Regions from separate parts of the Nocardiopsis sp. NPDC055879 genome, predicted to be linked through region 1. Evidence: riboswitches for the same ligand, from Rfam matches in the RefSeq annotation. Region 1 holds a riboswitch; each other region holds the start of a gene.
What was found. Region 1 has a riboswitch for cobalamin ahead of ACWGKS_RS15685 (ribonucleoside-diphosphate reductase subunit alpha). Riboswitches for the same ligand answer to the same signal wherever they lie in the genome.
Positions count from the first base shown of each region.

Region 1 (5,231 bases):
CTGACCACCTTGGCCCGCACCGGTGTCCTCTGCGACGCCGTCCTGGTGAGCGGTGACGAGGACATGGCCCCCGTGGTCGCCGACGTCCAGGACCTGGGTGTGCGCGTCACCGTCGTGCACATCTCGGTGGAGGGCAACTGGACCATCTCTCGGGCGCTGCGCCAGGAGTGCGACGACCTGATCGAGATCGGCGCCGGTCACCTGCGCCCGCACGTCAACCTGCTCTCCGGTGGTGGATCCACCCAGGAGAACGCGGCGAAGACGACCACGCCCTTCGCCAACGGACGCTCCCAGGCCCCCGCCGAACAGTCCCCCCACCCGGTGGCCTCCGGGCCCCGGAACGGCATGGTCGAACCGGCCACGCCCTCCACGGGTGGACTCGAAGCGATGTTCGCCGGCACCGGTGGCCAGCCCGTTCCACAGGGCAGCGCCATGGAACAGTTGCGCGCGATGCGTCGCTCGCTGGCCCAACAGCGCGGCGACCACCTCGCCGGCCCCTCGGGCGAGAACGCCCCTCCCGGAGCGATCGACGCCAACGGTTTCCCCTCGGGGGGACAGGCGGTGAACGGCAACGGGGTCTACCCGGGCGCCGGTCAGAACGGGCAGGCCGGGTACGTCGGCCCCCACACGGGCGCCCATCCGGCGCCGCGTGGAGCGGACGGAGGGTACGGGCTGCCGGCCAGACCCGGACCCGCCCAGGCGGCCGGAGGCGGTCCACAGGGCTTCGCCGGAACGGGCCCACAACAGGCCTTCTCCAATACGGGACCACAGCCCGCCTTCGGGGCGGGCACCGGTCCACAGGCCTCGTTCGCGCCCGACCCGCAACAGGCTCCACCCCATAGAAACCCTCCCGCCCCCGACCCCAGGTTCGGTGGCGGACACGGCGAGGAGCAGGGGTTCGGAGGTGGGGCGGACACAAACCCTACCTATGGGACCAGTACGGCAACTGACACCGCGCACAGCGGTGGCGCCGCGCCCCGTTTCGGGGAACGGCGACCTACTGGTCCCGAGTACGACGGCCGATTCGGCCCCGGCGGTTACCAGGAATCCACTCACAGTCCTGGATATGCCCAACAGACGGGGCTCGGCGCGCATACCGTTGATGATGCGGTGCACATCGCGCACAAGGAAGGGAACGACTTCGCGGAGTCGATCGCACGCGAGGCGCCGGTCCTTTGGGTGGAGGCCGTCCTCGCCCGCAGGCCCCGGATGCCCTCGGACCTGGAGGCTCGTCTGCTCCAGGGATCCTCGCTCCCGATCGACCACCTGCTGCGCGACGAGGTCCGAGATGGACTGCGCCAGGGGTTCTGGCAGGCCTTGGAGCGTGCCAGGCCCTGATCGGTGGGTGGGGAGAGCGAGTTGGGATGGGGCGATGCGGTTGACCCACGTGACGACGGCAGAACTCGACCGGTTGGAATTCCACGCCGTCCGATCCGGTGAACACGGCCGGACCGCCGCCCGACTACTGGACCTGGCCAACAGCGTCGACGCCGGTAGCGAGGTCACGCGGGCGGAGCTGTTCGTACGCGCCGGAGAACAGTGGGAGATCGCCCAGGAGTTCGAACGCGCCTGTTCCGCCTATCAGCGGGCCATAGACGATGGTGGCCCCACCGTGGTCGACGCGCACGCCCTCAGCGCCGGCGCCCTGTTGCAACTGGACGAGCGGCAGCAGGCCGAGGGGCACCTCAAGCGGCTGGAGACCGGTGAACCGGTCGGATTGCCCACCCACATCCACGTCACCGAGGCGTTGTACGCCCACGACGACCTGGAGGGCGCCGAACGGTGGGCCACCGTGGGCGCCCGACGACACGCCGGGCGCCCACAAAGTCCGTGCGATCGGGATCTGTTCCTCGAACTCCTGCGGATCCGATTTCGGATCAGGGCCGACCTCGGGCTGGCGGAGGATGATCTGGACCTCCTTCTCGACCAGGAGTGACCGCGCGATCCGACGAGATCGTAGGCGATCGGAGCGGGCGGCCTCCGGTTCGGTCGTCCCGCGCGTGTCCCGTGGTGGCGGGTTTCGGGGTGGGGCGGCGGCGCGGGTCGAGCACCGACAGACCGGGATCGGCCGGCCGCGAGTGAGGTTTCCTACCCTGCCCAGAGGTGCCGTGGCGGACACCCGGGCGAGGTGCCGGGTGCGTTCGTCCCGGGAACGTCCTAGGCTGTGACGCGCCCCCTTCGGGGACCCCTCCCGATACCGTCGCGCAGCCCCGTTCCGGCGCTTTCATACCACGCCCGGGAGGCGTGTTCGACGATCGTCGAAGAATCTGAGAAATCAGCGACACGCCATCATCTTGCGGTGTTCCAAGCCGCCATCCCCTAGATGTAGTATCTGTCCCGCTGGTGGTTCACCGGGCTCGCAAGGGGCCGGTGACGCGAGAGGGAACCCGGTGCGAGTCCGGGACTGCCCCGCAGCGGTGAGTGGGAACGAAGGTCGTCACGCGCACCGGGAACCCCCGAAAGGTCCCGGGAAGCGACGGCTCGGTAGGGCGCCCACGAGTCCGAAAACCTGCCATCGGCACACACCCCCAGGTGTGTACAACGTCGGGGCTTCGAGGGAGAGTCGCCGCGACCCGACGATGGATCGCACGCATCCGGTGCGGCGATCCATCGTTGTGAGCCGCACGCTTGTCACTTGTGCCCCCGCACCCCCACCGGGACTCTTTTACCGAGGTTGGAGCCGCTGTATGACCCTTGACGTCGAGGCCGTGCCCGCATCCGTTCGGCCCGGACCGAACAACGAGGGCGGTCGTCCCGCCGCCGTCGACCGGATCGAGCATGTCGTGGCCGAGGCCTGTGCACGGCTCTCCGGCGTTTCGGCGGAGAAGGTCCTGACCGAGGCGCGTCGCGGGTTCTACCCGGGCATCGCCGACGCCGAGGTCGAGCTCGGCGTCGTCATGGCCGCCCGCAGCTTCGTCGAGGTCGACCCGAACTACTCCTACGTGGCCGCTCGCCTGCTGCTGGACAAGCTCCGCACCGAGGCCCTGAGCTTCATCGGCGGCGCTCCCGAGACCGCCACCCAGGCCGACATGGCCGAGGGCTACGCGGGCTACCTGGCCGCCTACGTCGGTCGTGGCATCGACCTCGGGCAGCTCGACCCCGCCCTCGCCCGGTTCGACCTGGGGCGTCTGGGCAAGGCCCTGCACCCCGAGCGCGACGAGCAGTTCACCTTCCTCGGCATCCAGACCCTGTACGACCGCTACTTCCTGCACAGCGACGAGGTCCGCTACGAGCTGCCGCAGGCGTTCTTCATGCGCGTCGCGATGGGTCTGGCCCTCAACGAGGACGACCGTGAGGCCCGCGCGATCGAGTTCTACGAGCTGCTGAGCTCGTTCGACTTCATGGCCTCCACGCCCACCCTGTTCAACGCGGGCACGGTGCGCGCGCAGCTGTCGTCCTGCTTCCTGACCACGGTCGGCGACGACCTGCAGGACATCTTCCACGGCATCAGCAACAACGCCATGCTGTCCAAGTACTCGGGCGGTCTGGGCAACGACTGGACCCCGGTCCGCGGCCTGGGTTCCCACATCAAGGGCACCAACGGCAAGAGCCAGGGCGTCGTCCCGTTCCTGAAGATCGCCAACGACACCGCGGTCGCGGTCAACCAGGGCGGCAAGCGCAAGGGCGCGGTCTGCGCCTACCTGGAGACCTGGCACATCGACATCGAGGAATTCCTCGACCTTCGCAAGAACACCGGTGACGAGCGCCGCCGCACCCACGACATGAACACCGCGAACTGGGTTCCGGACCTGTTCATGCAGCGTGTGGAGGAGCAGGGCACCTGGACCCTGTTCTCGCCGGACGAGGTCCCGGACCTGCACGACAAGTACGGCAAGGACTTCGTCGAGGCCTACGAGAAGTACGAGGCCGAGGCCGAGGCCGGTCGTATCAAGGTCTCCAAGAAGATGCCCGCCGTGGACCTGTGGCGCCGCATGCTCACCATGCTGTTCGAGACCGGCCACCCGTGGATCACCTTCAAGGACCCGTCCAACCTGCGTTCGCCGCAGCAGCACAACGGCGTGGTGCACTCCTCCAACCTGTGCACCGAGATCACGCTGAACACGAACAAGGACGAGGTCGCGGTCTGCAACCTCGGTTCGGTGAACCTGCCCCAGCACGTGGGCCCGGACGGCGTCGACGTCGAGCGTCTGCGTCGTACCGTCCGCACCGCCGTGCGCATGCTCGACAACGTCATCGACGTGAACTTCTACACGATCCCCGAGGCGCGTCGCGCGAACATGCGTCACCGCCCCGTGGGTCTGGGTCTCATGGGCTTCCAGGACGCCCTGTTCAAGATCCGCACGCCCTTCGCCTCCGAGGGCGCGGTGAACTTCGCCGACGAGAGCATGGAGCTGATCAGCTACTACGCCATCGAGGCCTCCATGGAGCTGGCCGCCGAGCGCGGCTCCTACGAGAGCTTCGACGGTTCGCTGTGGAGCCGCGGCATCCTGCCGATCGACTCCCTGAGGCTGCTGGCCGACTCCCGCGACGGTGCCCTGGAGATGGACCGCGGCGAGACCCTGGACTGGGACTCACTGCGCGAGCGCGTCAAGACCACCGGGATGCGCAACTCCAACGTCATGGCGATCGCGCCCACCGCGACCATCGCCAACATCACCGGTGTGAACCAGTCGATCGAGCCGGTCTACCGGAACCTGTTCGTCAAGTCGAACATGTCCGGTGACTTCACCGTCGTCAACGACTACCTGGTCCGCGACCTCAAGGAGCGGGGCCTGTGGGACGACGAGATGGTGTCCGCGCTGAAGATGCACGACGGCAGCCTCGGTGAGATCGACCGGGTCCCGGACGACCTCAAGGCGCTGTACGCCACCGCGTTCGAGGTCGACCCGACCTGGCTGGTGGACGCGGGTTCGCGCCGTCAGAAGTGGATCGACCAGGCCCAGTCGCTGAACCTGTACATGGCCGCGCCCAGTGGTAAGAAGCTGGACACCCTGTACCGTCGCGCTTGGCGCTCCGGGCTCAAGACCACGTACTACCTGCGTTCGCAGAGCGCCACCCACGTGGAGAAGAGCACGCTGAAGGGCACCGACGGCCGCCTGAACGCCGTGTCGGCCACCCCGACGCCGGCCGCCGCGCCGAGCCCCGTCGCGACCCCGAGCCCGAGCCCGAGCCCGGCCGCGACCCCGAGTCCGGCAGCGAGCCCCCGCCCGGCCCCGGCCCCGGTCACCGAGCCCACGGAGCCCGAGGACGAGTTCGAGATCATCGAGGAC
Region 1 is NZ_JBSHCT010000012.1:3,669-8,899, reverse strand. It holds gene ACWGKS_RS15695 (NYN domain-containing protein) at 1-1,338, shown strand, start outside; gene ACWGKS_RS15690 (hypothetical protein) at 1,373-1,936, shown strand; cobalamin riboswitch at 2,325-2,531, shown strand; gene ACWGKS_RS15685 (ribonucleoside-diphosphate reductase subunit alpha) at 2,688-5,231, shown strand, end outside.

Region 2 (5,231 bases), on a different contig from region 1:
GCTGCTCGACCACACCCGCCCTAAGGCGCTCGGGCTGCACCACATGCACATGGGCGACGTGGCGCTTCTGGCCGAGGAGCCTCGACGGGCCCTGGAGTGCTACCGGACTTCGCTGTCGTTCTTCCGCGAGCACGCCGCCACCCGGAGACGGGACCAGGCCAACGAGGGCAAGCTCCTCGTCAACCAGGCCCGCATCATCGCAGAGGAGCACCCCGACCAGGCGATCGGATTGTTGGAGGAGGCCCTGGACCGTTTCGTGTCCGCCAACCGCGCCTACCAGGTCGGCAAGGTCCTGGAGCGCCTCGGCGACCTCGGTCGGGGATCGGGGGAGCGGTGGGAACGGGCGGTGGAGGTCTTCGAGCTGGTCGGTGCCGCCGCTGCCGCCGGCCGTGTTCGGGACAAGATCGACGGCCGGGCCTGAACGGACCCGGCCGCGCCAGGTCAGTCGAAGAGTTCGTCGGCGTCGGTGATGCGGGACTTGAAGGCCTTGTCCAGCCAGTCATCGAGCCGGCCGATGTCGTCGCACTCCTCGATGCGTCGCCGTGAGTCGAGACTGATGGTCGCCGAGGTGGCTTCCAGGAAACGGATCAGCGTTTCCTGCTTGCCTTCCGCACGGGCTTCTTCGCGGCCTTCTTGACGACCCTCTTCACGGCCTTGGCCGACGTACTTGCGGGCGAAGTCGCTCTGCCACTCGTAGGTACCGGTCGCCATCAGGTCCTCCCACATTTTCCGTGCCGCAGCGTTCAGCTTCGACTCTGGAGCAGGCGTACCTGGAGCTCGTGTTCGAATCCGGGCATGACAGGAAACTACAGAAAGTGACCGGCCCGTGTCCGGTAAAACGGAGAACTCAGCCCTTGGCCGTCTCGAAGGGGATCGTGAGGGTTCGTTCCTCGGAAACTCGCAGGTGGAGCGGGGCGAGGGCGGCGAGCATCTTCGGAGCGGGTGCGTGGCCGGAGGTGACCAGACGTTCGGCGAGCACACCGGTGACCAGGCCGGGGTCGTCGACGGGGCCGGTGAAGCGAACCCGCAGGAGCGACCCGTCGCGAGTGCGCAGCCGGACCTCCTCGGCCGAGTACACGGCGGTGAGCAGGGCGCCGGGGCGGTGCGCGAACACCGTCTCGGACCACAGGCGTTCGTCGGCGGGCAACGCCTCTTCGGCGATGGTGAGGACGTCGGCCGCCGCGGCGAGTCGGTGGTCCATCTCGGCGTCGGAGCAGACGAGGACACCACCGGATTTCGGCGCCGGGCTGCGATACACGGCGAGACCGTCGTCGGTGGGCCGTACCCGGACCCAGAGGGAGGTCGGCTCCGGGCTCTGGACCTCGGGCTTCGGTGGTGCCATGAGGCGGGGCCGGCCGGGCGGGGGAGTGGCGCCCATGAGGCGGTAGGCCTCGGCGCGGATGAGGTCGAGGGCCCGACCCGGGGCGGAACTCACCCAGGTGAGGGCGGTCTCGTGGGTGAGTTCGCGTAGTTTCTCGGCCTGCTCGAACTGGGGCACGAGGGTGGCGTGGGGATCGAGCGGGTGGGCGACCTCGTAGAGCCGTCCCAGGGCGGAGTCCGGGTCGACGGAGTCCCGGCCGTCGGAGCTGAGGAGGACGGGCCGGCCGAGGGCGGCGGCGTAGACGCTCACGGATCCGTGGTCGGAGAGCACGAGGTCGGCGGCGATGACGGCGGCCCGCCAGCCCTCGTGGGGTGGGATCAGGAGGAGGCCGGAACGGAGGGCCTCGTCCTGCCAGATTCTGATCTGGCGCGGCCCGTGGGAGGACCAGACGTTCGGGTGCAGGACGAGCGCGACCCGGTAGTGGTCGTAGGGAAGCCGGGCGAGCAATTCGGTGATGACGCCCGGGTGGCTTCCGTAGAGGGATTCGTCGTTCCAAGTGGAATTGACGGTGATGAGTTTCTGGCCGTGGCGTAGGCCGAGGGCCTTTCGGTAGGTGAGTCGGTGGGGCACTCCGGCGAGCAGCCGGTCGTAGCAGGGATCACCGGAGAGGAAGGCGAGCGGGAGCGCGTCGGGGCAGCCTTGGGCGAGGCGGTCGAACTGTTCGCCGTGCGAGAGGGCGATGGAGCTGGGGACCAGCCGTCCCTGGTGTTTGAGGGTGTCGTCGGAGAGCCCGAAGACCTCCTGACTTCTGACTCCTGACTCCTGACTCCTGACTCCTGACTCCTGACTCCTGCGACCATTTTTTATTATAACCGTTGCCATGGGGAATGCGCAGGATTTTTGTTTTTAATTCATGAAGGTCGTCCCCGAGGCTCGCGGTGATCGCGAGATCGAATTCCGTTTCCTTCGCCTTTTCCCAGGAGATGTGCCGGATCTGCGTTTCTCGGAGGTATTCGTCGAGACCGTTGGCGAAGACACCGCCGGTGGTCCGGGTGCAGTAGAGCTGCACGCGCGGGTCGTACAGGGCCGGAAGCACGTCGGCGATGCGGGTGGCGGCGGTGAGGCTGTGGATCACCAGGAGAACGTGCAGGTCGGCGCGGGCGGTGCGCCACGCGGGGGTGAGGGCGAGGGGTCTGCCGGCGGGGGTGTCGTCCTTGGCGGTCACAAGTCGCAGAGCCTACCGGGCGCGAGTGGGGTGACACCAAGTACCGGGTCGAGGGGTCTGGATTTATTAGGACGTCCAACTATATGGTGGCCCCACCGCGGAGCGGGGAAGCCGGTGCGAGTCCGGCGCGGTCCCGCCACTGTGACCGGGGGAACTCCTCGGAAGTCAGGTCACCGCCCGCGGCCAAGGAACCGTGTGATCCACGAGGATGGAGCGAACACGTATGGTCAGCGAGCTGACGCATTTCGTGCAGGGCGAGAAGGTCCACGGCCGGTCGGGCGTCTTCGGCGACGTCTACGATCCCAACACCGGAAGGGTCCAGGCGCGGGTGCCGCTCGCGGACCGGACCGAGACCGAGCAGATCATCACCGACGCCGAGCGGGCACAGGTCGAATGGGGTTCCTGGAGCCCGCAGCGCAGGGCCCGGGTCCTGCTCCGCTTCCTGCAACTGGTCGAGGACGAGCGGGCGAACATCGCCAAGGCCCTGTCCGCCGAACACGGCAAGACCATCGCCGACGCCCACGGTGACCTGCAACGGGGCCTGGAAGTGGTGGAGTTCGCCGCCGGCATTCCGCACCTGTCCAAGGGCGAGTTCACCGACAACGCCGGCACCGGCATCGACGTGCACTCCCTGCGCCAACCCCTGGGCGTGGTCGCGGGCATCACCCCGTTCAACTTCCCCGCCATGATCCCGCTGTGGAAGGCCGCGCCCGCGCTGGCCTGCGGTAACGCCTTCGTGCTCAAACCGTCCGAGCGCGACCCCTCCGTGCCGTTGATGTTGGCGGAACTGTTCGTCGAGGCCGGGCTGCCCCCGGGTGTGTTCAACGTGGTCAACGGTGGCAAGGAGGCCGTGGACACCCTGCTCACCGACCCGCGGATCGCCGCCGTCGGGTTCGTGGGCTCCACCCCCATCGCGCAATACGTGTACTCCACGGCCACCGCCCACGGTAAGCGCGCCCAGTGCTTCGGCGGCGCCAAGAACCACATGATCGTCATGCCCGACGCCGACCTGGACCAGGTCACGGATGCCCTGATCGGAGCCGGATACGGGTCGGCCGGTGAACGCTGCATGGCGATCTCCGTCGCGGTCCCGGTGGGTGAGGAGACCGCCGACGCGCTGGTCGCCAAGCTCAAGGACCGCATCGCGGGGCTCCGGGTGGGTGCCTCCGACGACCCCGACGCGGACTTCGGCCCGTTGGTCTCGCGGGAAGCCCTCCAACGGGTCGACGAATACGTCGCGTTGGGCGTGGAGGAGGGTGCCGACCTGGTCGTGGACGGTCGCGGCCACACCGTGCCCGGCCACGAGGAGGGCTTCTTCGCCGGTCCGTCGCTGTTCGACCGGGTCACCCCCGACATGCGGATCCACCAGGAGGAGATCTTCGGACCCGTGCTGTCGGTGGTGCGCGCCGCCGACTACGAGGAGGCCCTGCGTCTGCCCAGCGAACACGAGTACGGCAACGGAGTCGCCATCTTCACCCGTGACGGGGACACCGCTCGTGACTTCTCGCACCGGGTGAACACCGGAATGGTCGGCGTGAACGTGCCCATCCCGGTGCCGATCGCCTACCACACCTTCGGTGGCTGGAAGCGGTCCGGCTTCGGCGACCTCAACCAGCACGGACCGGACTCGATCCGTTTCTACACCCGGACCAAGACGGTCACCTCGCGTTGGCCCTCCGGGGTCAAGGAGGGCGCGGAGTTCACGATTCCGGTCGTGCGATGAACGCCGCCCTCACCGACGAACAGCGCGCCCTCACCGAGACCGCCCGCGCGTTCGCCGACGAACACCTCGCACCGCACGCCGTCGAGTGGGACCAGGCCAGGCACTTTCCCGTCGACGTGCTCCGCAAGGCCGCCGAACTCGGTATGGGCGGTCTCTACGTCTCCGAGGAGTTCGGGGGCACCGGCTTGACCAGGATGGACGGTGTCCTCGCCTTCGAGGCGCTGGCCACCGGCTGTCCGTCCGTGGCCGGGTACCTGTCGATCCACAACATGGTCGCCTGGATGATCGACCGCTACGGCGACGACGCCCAGCGCGTCCGGTGGCTGCCGAACCTGTGCACCATGCAGGCCCTGGGCAGCTACTGCCTGACCGAACCCGAAGCCGGTTCCGACGCCGCGTCCCTCACCACCCGGGCGGTCCGCGACGGCGACCACTACGTTCTGTCCGGCACCAAACAGTTCATCTCCGGGGCGGGCGCCTCCGAGGTGTACGTGGTCATGGCCCGCACCGGCGGCGACGGGGCCACCGGCGTCTCCGCGTTCATCGTGCACCGCGACGACCCCGGGCTGTCCTTCGGGGCCGACGAGGCGAAGATGGGCTGGAACGCCCAACCCACCCGACAGGTCCTCTTGGACGGGGTTCGCCTGCCCGCCGACCGGAGGTTGGGCGCGGAGGGCGACGGGTTCCGTATCGCCATGAACGGCCTCAACGGCGGCCGTCTCGGCATCGCCGCCTGCTCACTGGGCGGCGCCCGGCGAGCCCTGGAGGACACCGTGTCCTATCTGGGTGACCGTGAGGCCTTCGGGGTCCCCCTCATCAACGCCCAGGCGCTGCGTTTCCGGTTGGCGGAGATGGCCACCGAACTGGAGGCCGCGCGCTCCCTACTGTGGCGGGCCGCCGCGGCCCTGGACGCCGGTGACGCCGACGCCGCGCACCTGTGCGCCATGGCCAAGCGGTTCGCC
Region 2 is NZ_JBSHCT010000018.1:128,248-133,478, forward strand. It holds gene ACWGKS_RS21635 (hypothetical protein) at 1-421, shown strand, start outside; gene ACWGKS_RS21640 (hypothetical protein) at 442-711, opposite strand; gene ACWGKS_RS21645 (hypothetical protein) at 848-2,203, opposite strand; adenosylcobalamin (AdoCbl) riboswitch at 2,622-2,772, shown strand; gene ACWGKS_RS21650 (CoA-acylating methylmalonate-semialdehyde dehydrogenase) at 2,770-4,269, shown strand; gene ACWGKS_RS21655 (acyl-CoA dehydrogenase family protein) at 4,266-5,231, shown strand, end outside.
Region 2: it holds a riboswitch for cobalamin, as region 1 does, so the genes downstream of both, ACWGKS_RS21650 (CoA-acylating methylmalonate-semialdehyde dehydrogenase) here and ACWGKS_RS15685 (ribonucleoside-diphosphate reductase subunit alpha) in region 1, are expected to answer to the same signal.

Region 3 (5,231 bases), on a different contig from region 1:
TGACGGGCCCGCCGGGGAGCCGCCCTACGCGCTGCCCATCGAGCCCTGCGACGCCATCACCGAGCAGGTCTCCACGGACTTCATCCTGCGGGACGACCCCAGCAAGAGCGTCTCCGACAACCGCGCCAGCTGCACCGCCACGGGTGACGCCCCCGAGGGCAACCCGGAGCGCGCCTACAGCAGCCTCTGGTTGGAGTACGCCACGCCCTACGCCGGCAGCGACTCCGTCGAGGGCGCCTCGTCGGACTACCAGGACTCCCTCGCCAACTACACCGGTGGTAGCGACTACTACCCGGAGGAGAACCTGGAGGAGGAGAAGGAGATCGACGGTCTCGGCGATGAGGCGCACCTCATCATCACCGAGAACATCATCCTCGACGACCCCGCCCCCACGGCGATCATGCTGGTCCGTTCGGCCAACATGAACATCGAGATCACCTACCAGGTCTCGGACTTCGAGGGCTCCGACCTGACGATGGTCGACGACGTCGAGGCCCTGCTCACCAACTCCGCCGAAGAGGCGATCGCCCTGCTCGGCGCCGAGTAGGAAATCACCGGCTCCTCCCCGGAAGAAACGACGAGAGGGGGCCGCGGCTTCGTGCCGCGGCCCCCTTTTCGTGCGTTCGGGGTGGGATCAGAGGTCGGCGCGCACCCGGCGGGCCGCCTCCACCATGTTGCGCAGCGCCTGCTCGGTCTCGGTGTAACCGCGCGTCTTCAGACCACAGTCGGGGTTGGCCCACAGGTTCGCGGCGTCCACGTGCGAGACCGCCAGTCGCAGCGAGGCCTCGATCTCCTCGACCGAGGGCACCCGCGGCGAGTGGATGTCGTACACGCCCGGACCGATCCCGCGCTTGTAACCGCGCTCGCCCAGGGCCTCCACGAGCTCCATGCGCGACCGGGCCGCCTCGACGCTGGTGACGTCGGCGTCCAACGCCTCGATCCCGTCGACGATCTGGTTGAACTCCGAGTAGCACATGTGCGTGTGGATGGTCGTGCTCGACGCGACCCCGGAGGTGGCCAGTCGGAACGAGTCGACCGCCCACTTCAGGTACGCCGCCCGCTGTTCCTCGCGCAGCGGAAGCAACTCGCGCAGAGCCGCCTCGTCGACCTGGATGTGCCGGATGCCGGCCCGCTCCAGGTCGGCGACCTCGTCGCGCAGCGCCAGACCCACCTGGCGGGCGGTCTCACCCAGCGGCTGGTCGATACGCACGAACGACCAGGCGAGCATGGTGACCGGACCGGTCAGCATGCCCTTGACCGGCTTGTCGGTGCGCGACTGGGCGTAGGTGATCCACTCCACCGTCATCGGCTCGGGACGCGAGACGTCCCCGAACAGGATCGGCGGGCGCACGCACCGCGAACCGTAGGACTGCACCCACCCGTTCTCGGTGGTGGCGTAGCCCTCCAGCTGTTCGGCGAAGTACTGGACCATGTCGTTGCGCTCGGGTTCGCCGTGCACCAGCACGTCCAGACCGATCTCCTCCTGGAGCGCGATGACCCGGTCGATCTCCGCGCGCAGGAGCGCCTTGTAGTCCTCGGTGGGCAGTTCGCCCCGCCGGTGCGCGGCGCGGGCGCGACGCAGCTCGGCGGTCTGCGGGAAGGAGCCGATGGTGGTCGTGGTCAGCGGTCGCAGGGCGGCCACGTCCCGATCCTGGGGACGCTCGTAGGCGTCCGGGCCGAGGGCGTCCAGGCGGGCGCGCACCCGGGCGTCGGTGAAGGACGCGTCCCGCGGCTCGGACGCGCCCTGGTAGTCGGCGTCGGCTCCCTCGGAGAGCACCCGACCGAGCAGCGCGACCTCCCTGGTCTTCTGCTCGGCGAAGGCCAGGGTGGAGCGCAGCTCGGGCGCCAGTGAGGTCTCGGCGTCCAGGTCGATGGGCACGTGCAGCAGCGAGCAGGAAGTGCTCACCGTGAGCTCGTCGGTCAGGGCCAGGAGGGTGCCCAGTTCGGCGACGGCGGCCGGCAGGTCGGTGCGCCAGACGTTGCGGCCGTCCACCACGCCCGCGACCAGGCGGGTGGAGCCCAGCCCCGAGACGGCGGTGAGGTCGGAGGCACCCTCGGAGTCGGTGACCAGGTCCAGGCCCACGGCCTCGACCGGAGAGTCCTTGAGCACGCGCAGGGCGGCGGCGCCGATGGAACCGAAGTAGGTGGACACCAGGAGCGAGGGACGCTCGGTGAGCGACCCCAGGCGCTGGTAGGCGCGCTCCAGGTGGCCGACGGCGGCGCGACCCTCGTCGGTGGCCAGGATCGGCTCGTCGAGCTGGACCTCGGTGACGCCCGCGGCCGACAGGTCGCTCAGGAGCTTGGCGTAGGCGTCCAGGAGCTGGTCGAGGAGCTCGATGGGCTCCCAGCCCTCGGGAGCGTCCTCGGCGGCCTTGGCCAGCAGCAGGAAGGTCAGCGGACCGACCAGGACCGGGCGGGTCTGGAAACCGGCCTCGGCGGCCTCACGGAACTCGGCGAGGGGCTTGTCGCCGACCAGGCGCGGGCGGGTGCTCGGGGAGAGTTCGGGGACCAGGTAGTGGTAGTTGGTGTCGAACCACTTGGTCATCTCCAGCGGCGGCGCGCCCTGCTCGCCGCGGGCGAGGGCGAAGTAGCGGCGCAGCTGCTCGTCCCGCTCCTCTGCCTGGGCCGGGGAGGTGAAACGGGCGGGCACGAGGTCGAACAGGACCGCTGTGTCCAACACCTGGTCGTAGTAGGAGAAGGTGTTCGACGGGATGTCGTCCACTCCGGCCTCGCGCAGTCGGGCGTAGACGCCCTTGCGCAGGTCGGCGGCGACGGCGTCGAGTTCGGCGGCCGTGGTGTCGCCCTTCCAGTAGGACTCACTGGCGCGCTTGAGTTCGCGGGCGGGGCCGATGCGCGGGTAACCGTGGACCGTGGAGCGCACGGACGGCCCGGAGGCCGCGGGGTTGCTGACCATGAAGCTTCTCTCCCTCGTCGAAAGCCGGGTACCGGCCACGAGAGCGGGGCGAGGAGCGCGGCACGACGAGGGGCTCACCCGGGGCGCACGTGCCTGACGACCTCGGCCCTCCCTCGGGGCGCGGGACCACCGGCGGCACAGGCGCACCACCGGGTGGAGGCAGGTCTTCGGACTCGTGGGCGTTTCCGACGTCGTGCGCCGGTCGTCCTAATGATCACCGCTTCCCGGTTTTCCGACTTTTCCGGTCGGATCACCAGTGCTTATGGCGACGCTCGTTCCCACATACCGCTGCGGGGCAGTCCCGGATTCGCACCGGGTTCCCTCTTTCGACACACTCCGACCGACCGGAGCGGGCTCCGGGAGTCGATGGTGGGAGTGTGTACCTTCCACGCCTGCAAGTATAGGGAGCACCCCCTTCGCCCCTGCACCCGGCGTGACCCCTTGGCCCGGAGCACACCAGCGAACCCATTTCGTGTGCCCGGCATCACACCCGATACCAGCGTTACGCGAAAGACCCCCGTCCTTTCGCGAACGTTCGTCTGACGATGAGCGTGGAGAGCCCCCAGGTGAAGCAGCAAGACGGTCCCAGCATGGCCCCCGACCGCCCCGTTCTCACGGCAGCGATCGCGATGGTCGTCCTCTTGGGACTGGTGCTGTCGGCGACACGACCACCGGGCCTGCCCGAGGACGGAGTCATCGAGAGCATCACACGGAACGTGGCGGTGGACACCGACGACGACCTTCCGGCGGAAGGTTCCGAGGAGGGGACGACCGTGGTGGACACGGCCGCGCTCCCCGGCACCGAGGAGGCCTCGGTCGACTACGAGGGCGACAGTGAGGTGGCCGTCGCCTACCCGGCCATCCCCAACGCCGACCCCCTCACCGACTTCCTGGACCGCACCCTGACCGACCAGGTGCACGCCTTCGACGCCGCCAACCCCGGTGCGGCCTCCTTCGAGGGCGAGTGGCGGTTGACCGCCGCCGGTGACGGGGTCGTGGGCGTGCGGATCACCACCACCGAGACCGACTCGGAGGAGACCCGCGTCGGTCACAGCACCTACTGGTACGAGACCGACGACGGCTCGGTGCACGGTTCCAGCGGCCTGCTCGCCGGACAGGACGAGCTGGCCGCGCTCAACGACCGCGTACTCGAAGAGGTCCCGGACACCGTGGCGGCGGTGTCCCTGTACCCGATCAGCGGCCTTTACGACTCCCTCGCGTTCAGCCCCGAGGGCGACCTGATCGTGGAGTTCGACGATGGACAGGTCGCGCCCACCTCCGAGGGTCGCGTCGGCGTCGTGATCGAACGCGACGAGGCCGAGGAACTGCTGTCGGAGTTCGGGGTGCGGGCGCGCGACGCCGCGACCAAGGGCGTCGAGGAGTTCACCGTGGCCGCGGCCCCCGAGGCGGAGAAGGATGGCACCGGCGTCGCCTCCCCCGGTGAGATCTCCCCCGTCGACGACGGGATCGACTGCACCGACCCCGAGACGCGCTGCGTGGCGCTGACCTACGACGACGGCCCCGGCGGCCGGACCTCGGAGCTGCTGGACACACTCGCCGAGCACGACGCCAAGGCGACCTTCTTCGTCACCGGCCACCCGGTGATGGAGGACCCGTTCACGGTGCGCCGCACCTACGCGGAGGGCCACGAACTGGCCAACCACACCCTGGCCCACCCCGACCTGGCCACGCTCGGCGCCGGAGGCGTGCGCGCGGACCTGGACCCGGTCCAGGCGCTGGTGTACCGGGAGACCGGATACACGATGGACCTGATGCGTCCGCCCTACGGTTCCACCAACGACACCGTCGCCCAGGTCACCGAGGAGATGGGCATGGCCCAGATCCTGTGGAGCGTGGACACCAACGACTGGAAGGACCGCAAGGCCGGTGTGGTCGCCGACCGGGCCGTGGACGGCGCCTCGGACGGGGCGATCATCCTGATGCACGACATCCACGACACCACCATCGACGCGTCCCGCGAGATCGTCCGTGAGCTGGACGAGCAGGGCTACACCATGGTGACGGTCTCGCAGTTGCTCGGCACCCCGGAGCCGGGTCGCAGCTACGTCGACGGGGTTCCGGAGGAGCCCGAGGACGAGGAGTCCGAGGGGGCCCAGGGGGCCGCCGAGGACGGCTGACGGGGATCCTGGGATTACCGGGCCCGGGGCGCTGTCCACATGTGGACAGCGCCCCGGGCCCGGCGTTCTTCTCCCCTATGTTGCTCCCATCAGGTGCGGGAGCATCCGCTTTCAGGGAGAGGGAGCCGGGTTTGTCGTCGAGCGAGAACGCACCGGGACACACCACCGCCCGACGTCGT
Region 3 is NZ_JBSHCT010000001.1:410,961-416,191, reverse strand. It holds gene ACWGKS_RS01720 (DUF3558 domain-containing protein) at 1-547, shown strand, start outside; gene metE (5-methyltetrahydropteroyltriglutamate--homocysteine S-methyltransferase) at 635-2,914, opposite strand; cobalamin riboswitch at 3,056-3,278, opposite strand; gene ACWGKS_RS01710 (polysaccharide deacetylase family protein) at 3,460-5,052, shown strand.
Region 3: it holds a riboswitch for cobalamin, as region 1 does, so the genes downstream of both, metE (5-methyltetrahydropteroyltriglutamate--homocysteine S-methyltransferase) here and ACWGKS_RS15685 (ribonucleoside-diphosphate reductase subunit alpha) in region 1, are expected to answer to the same signal.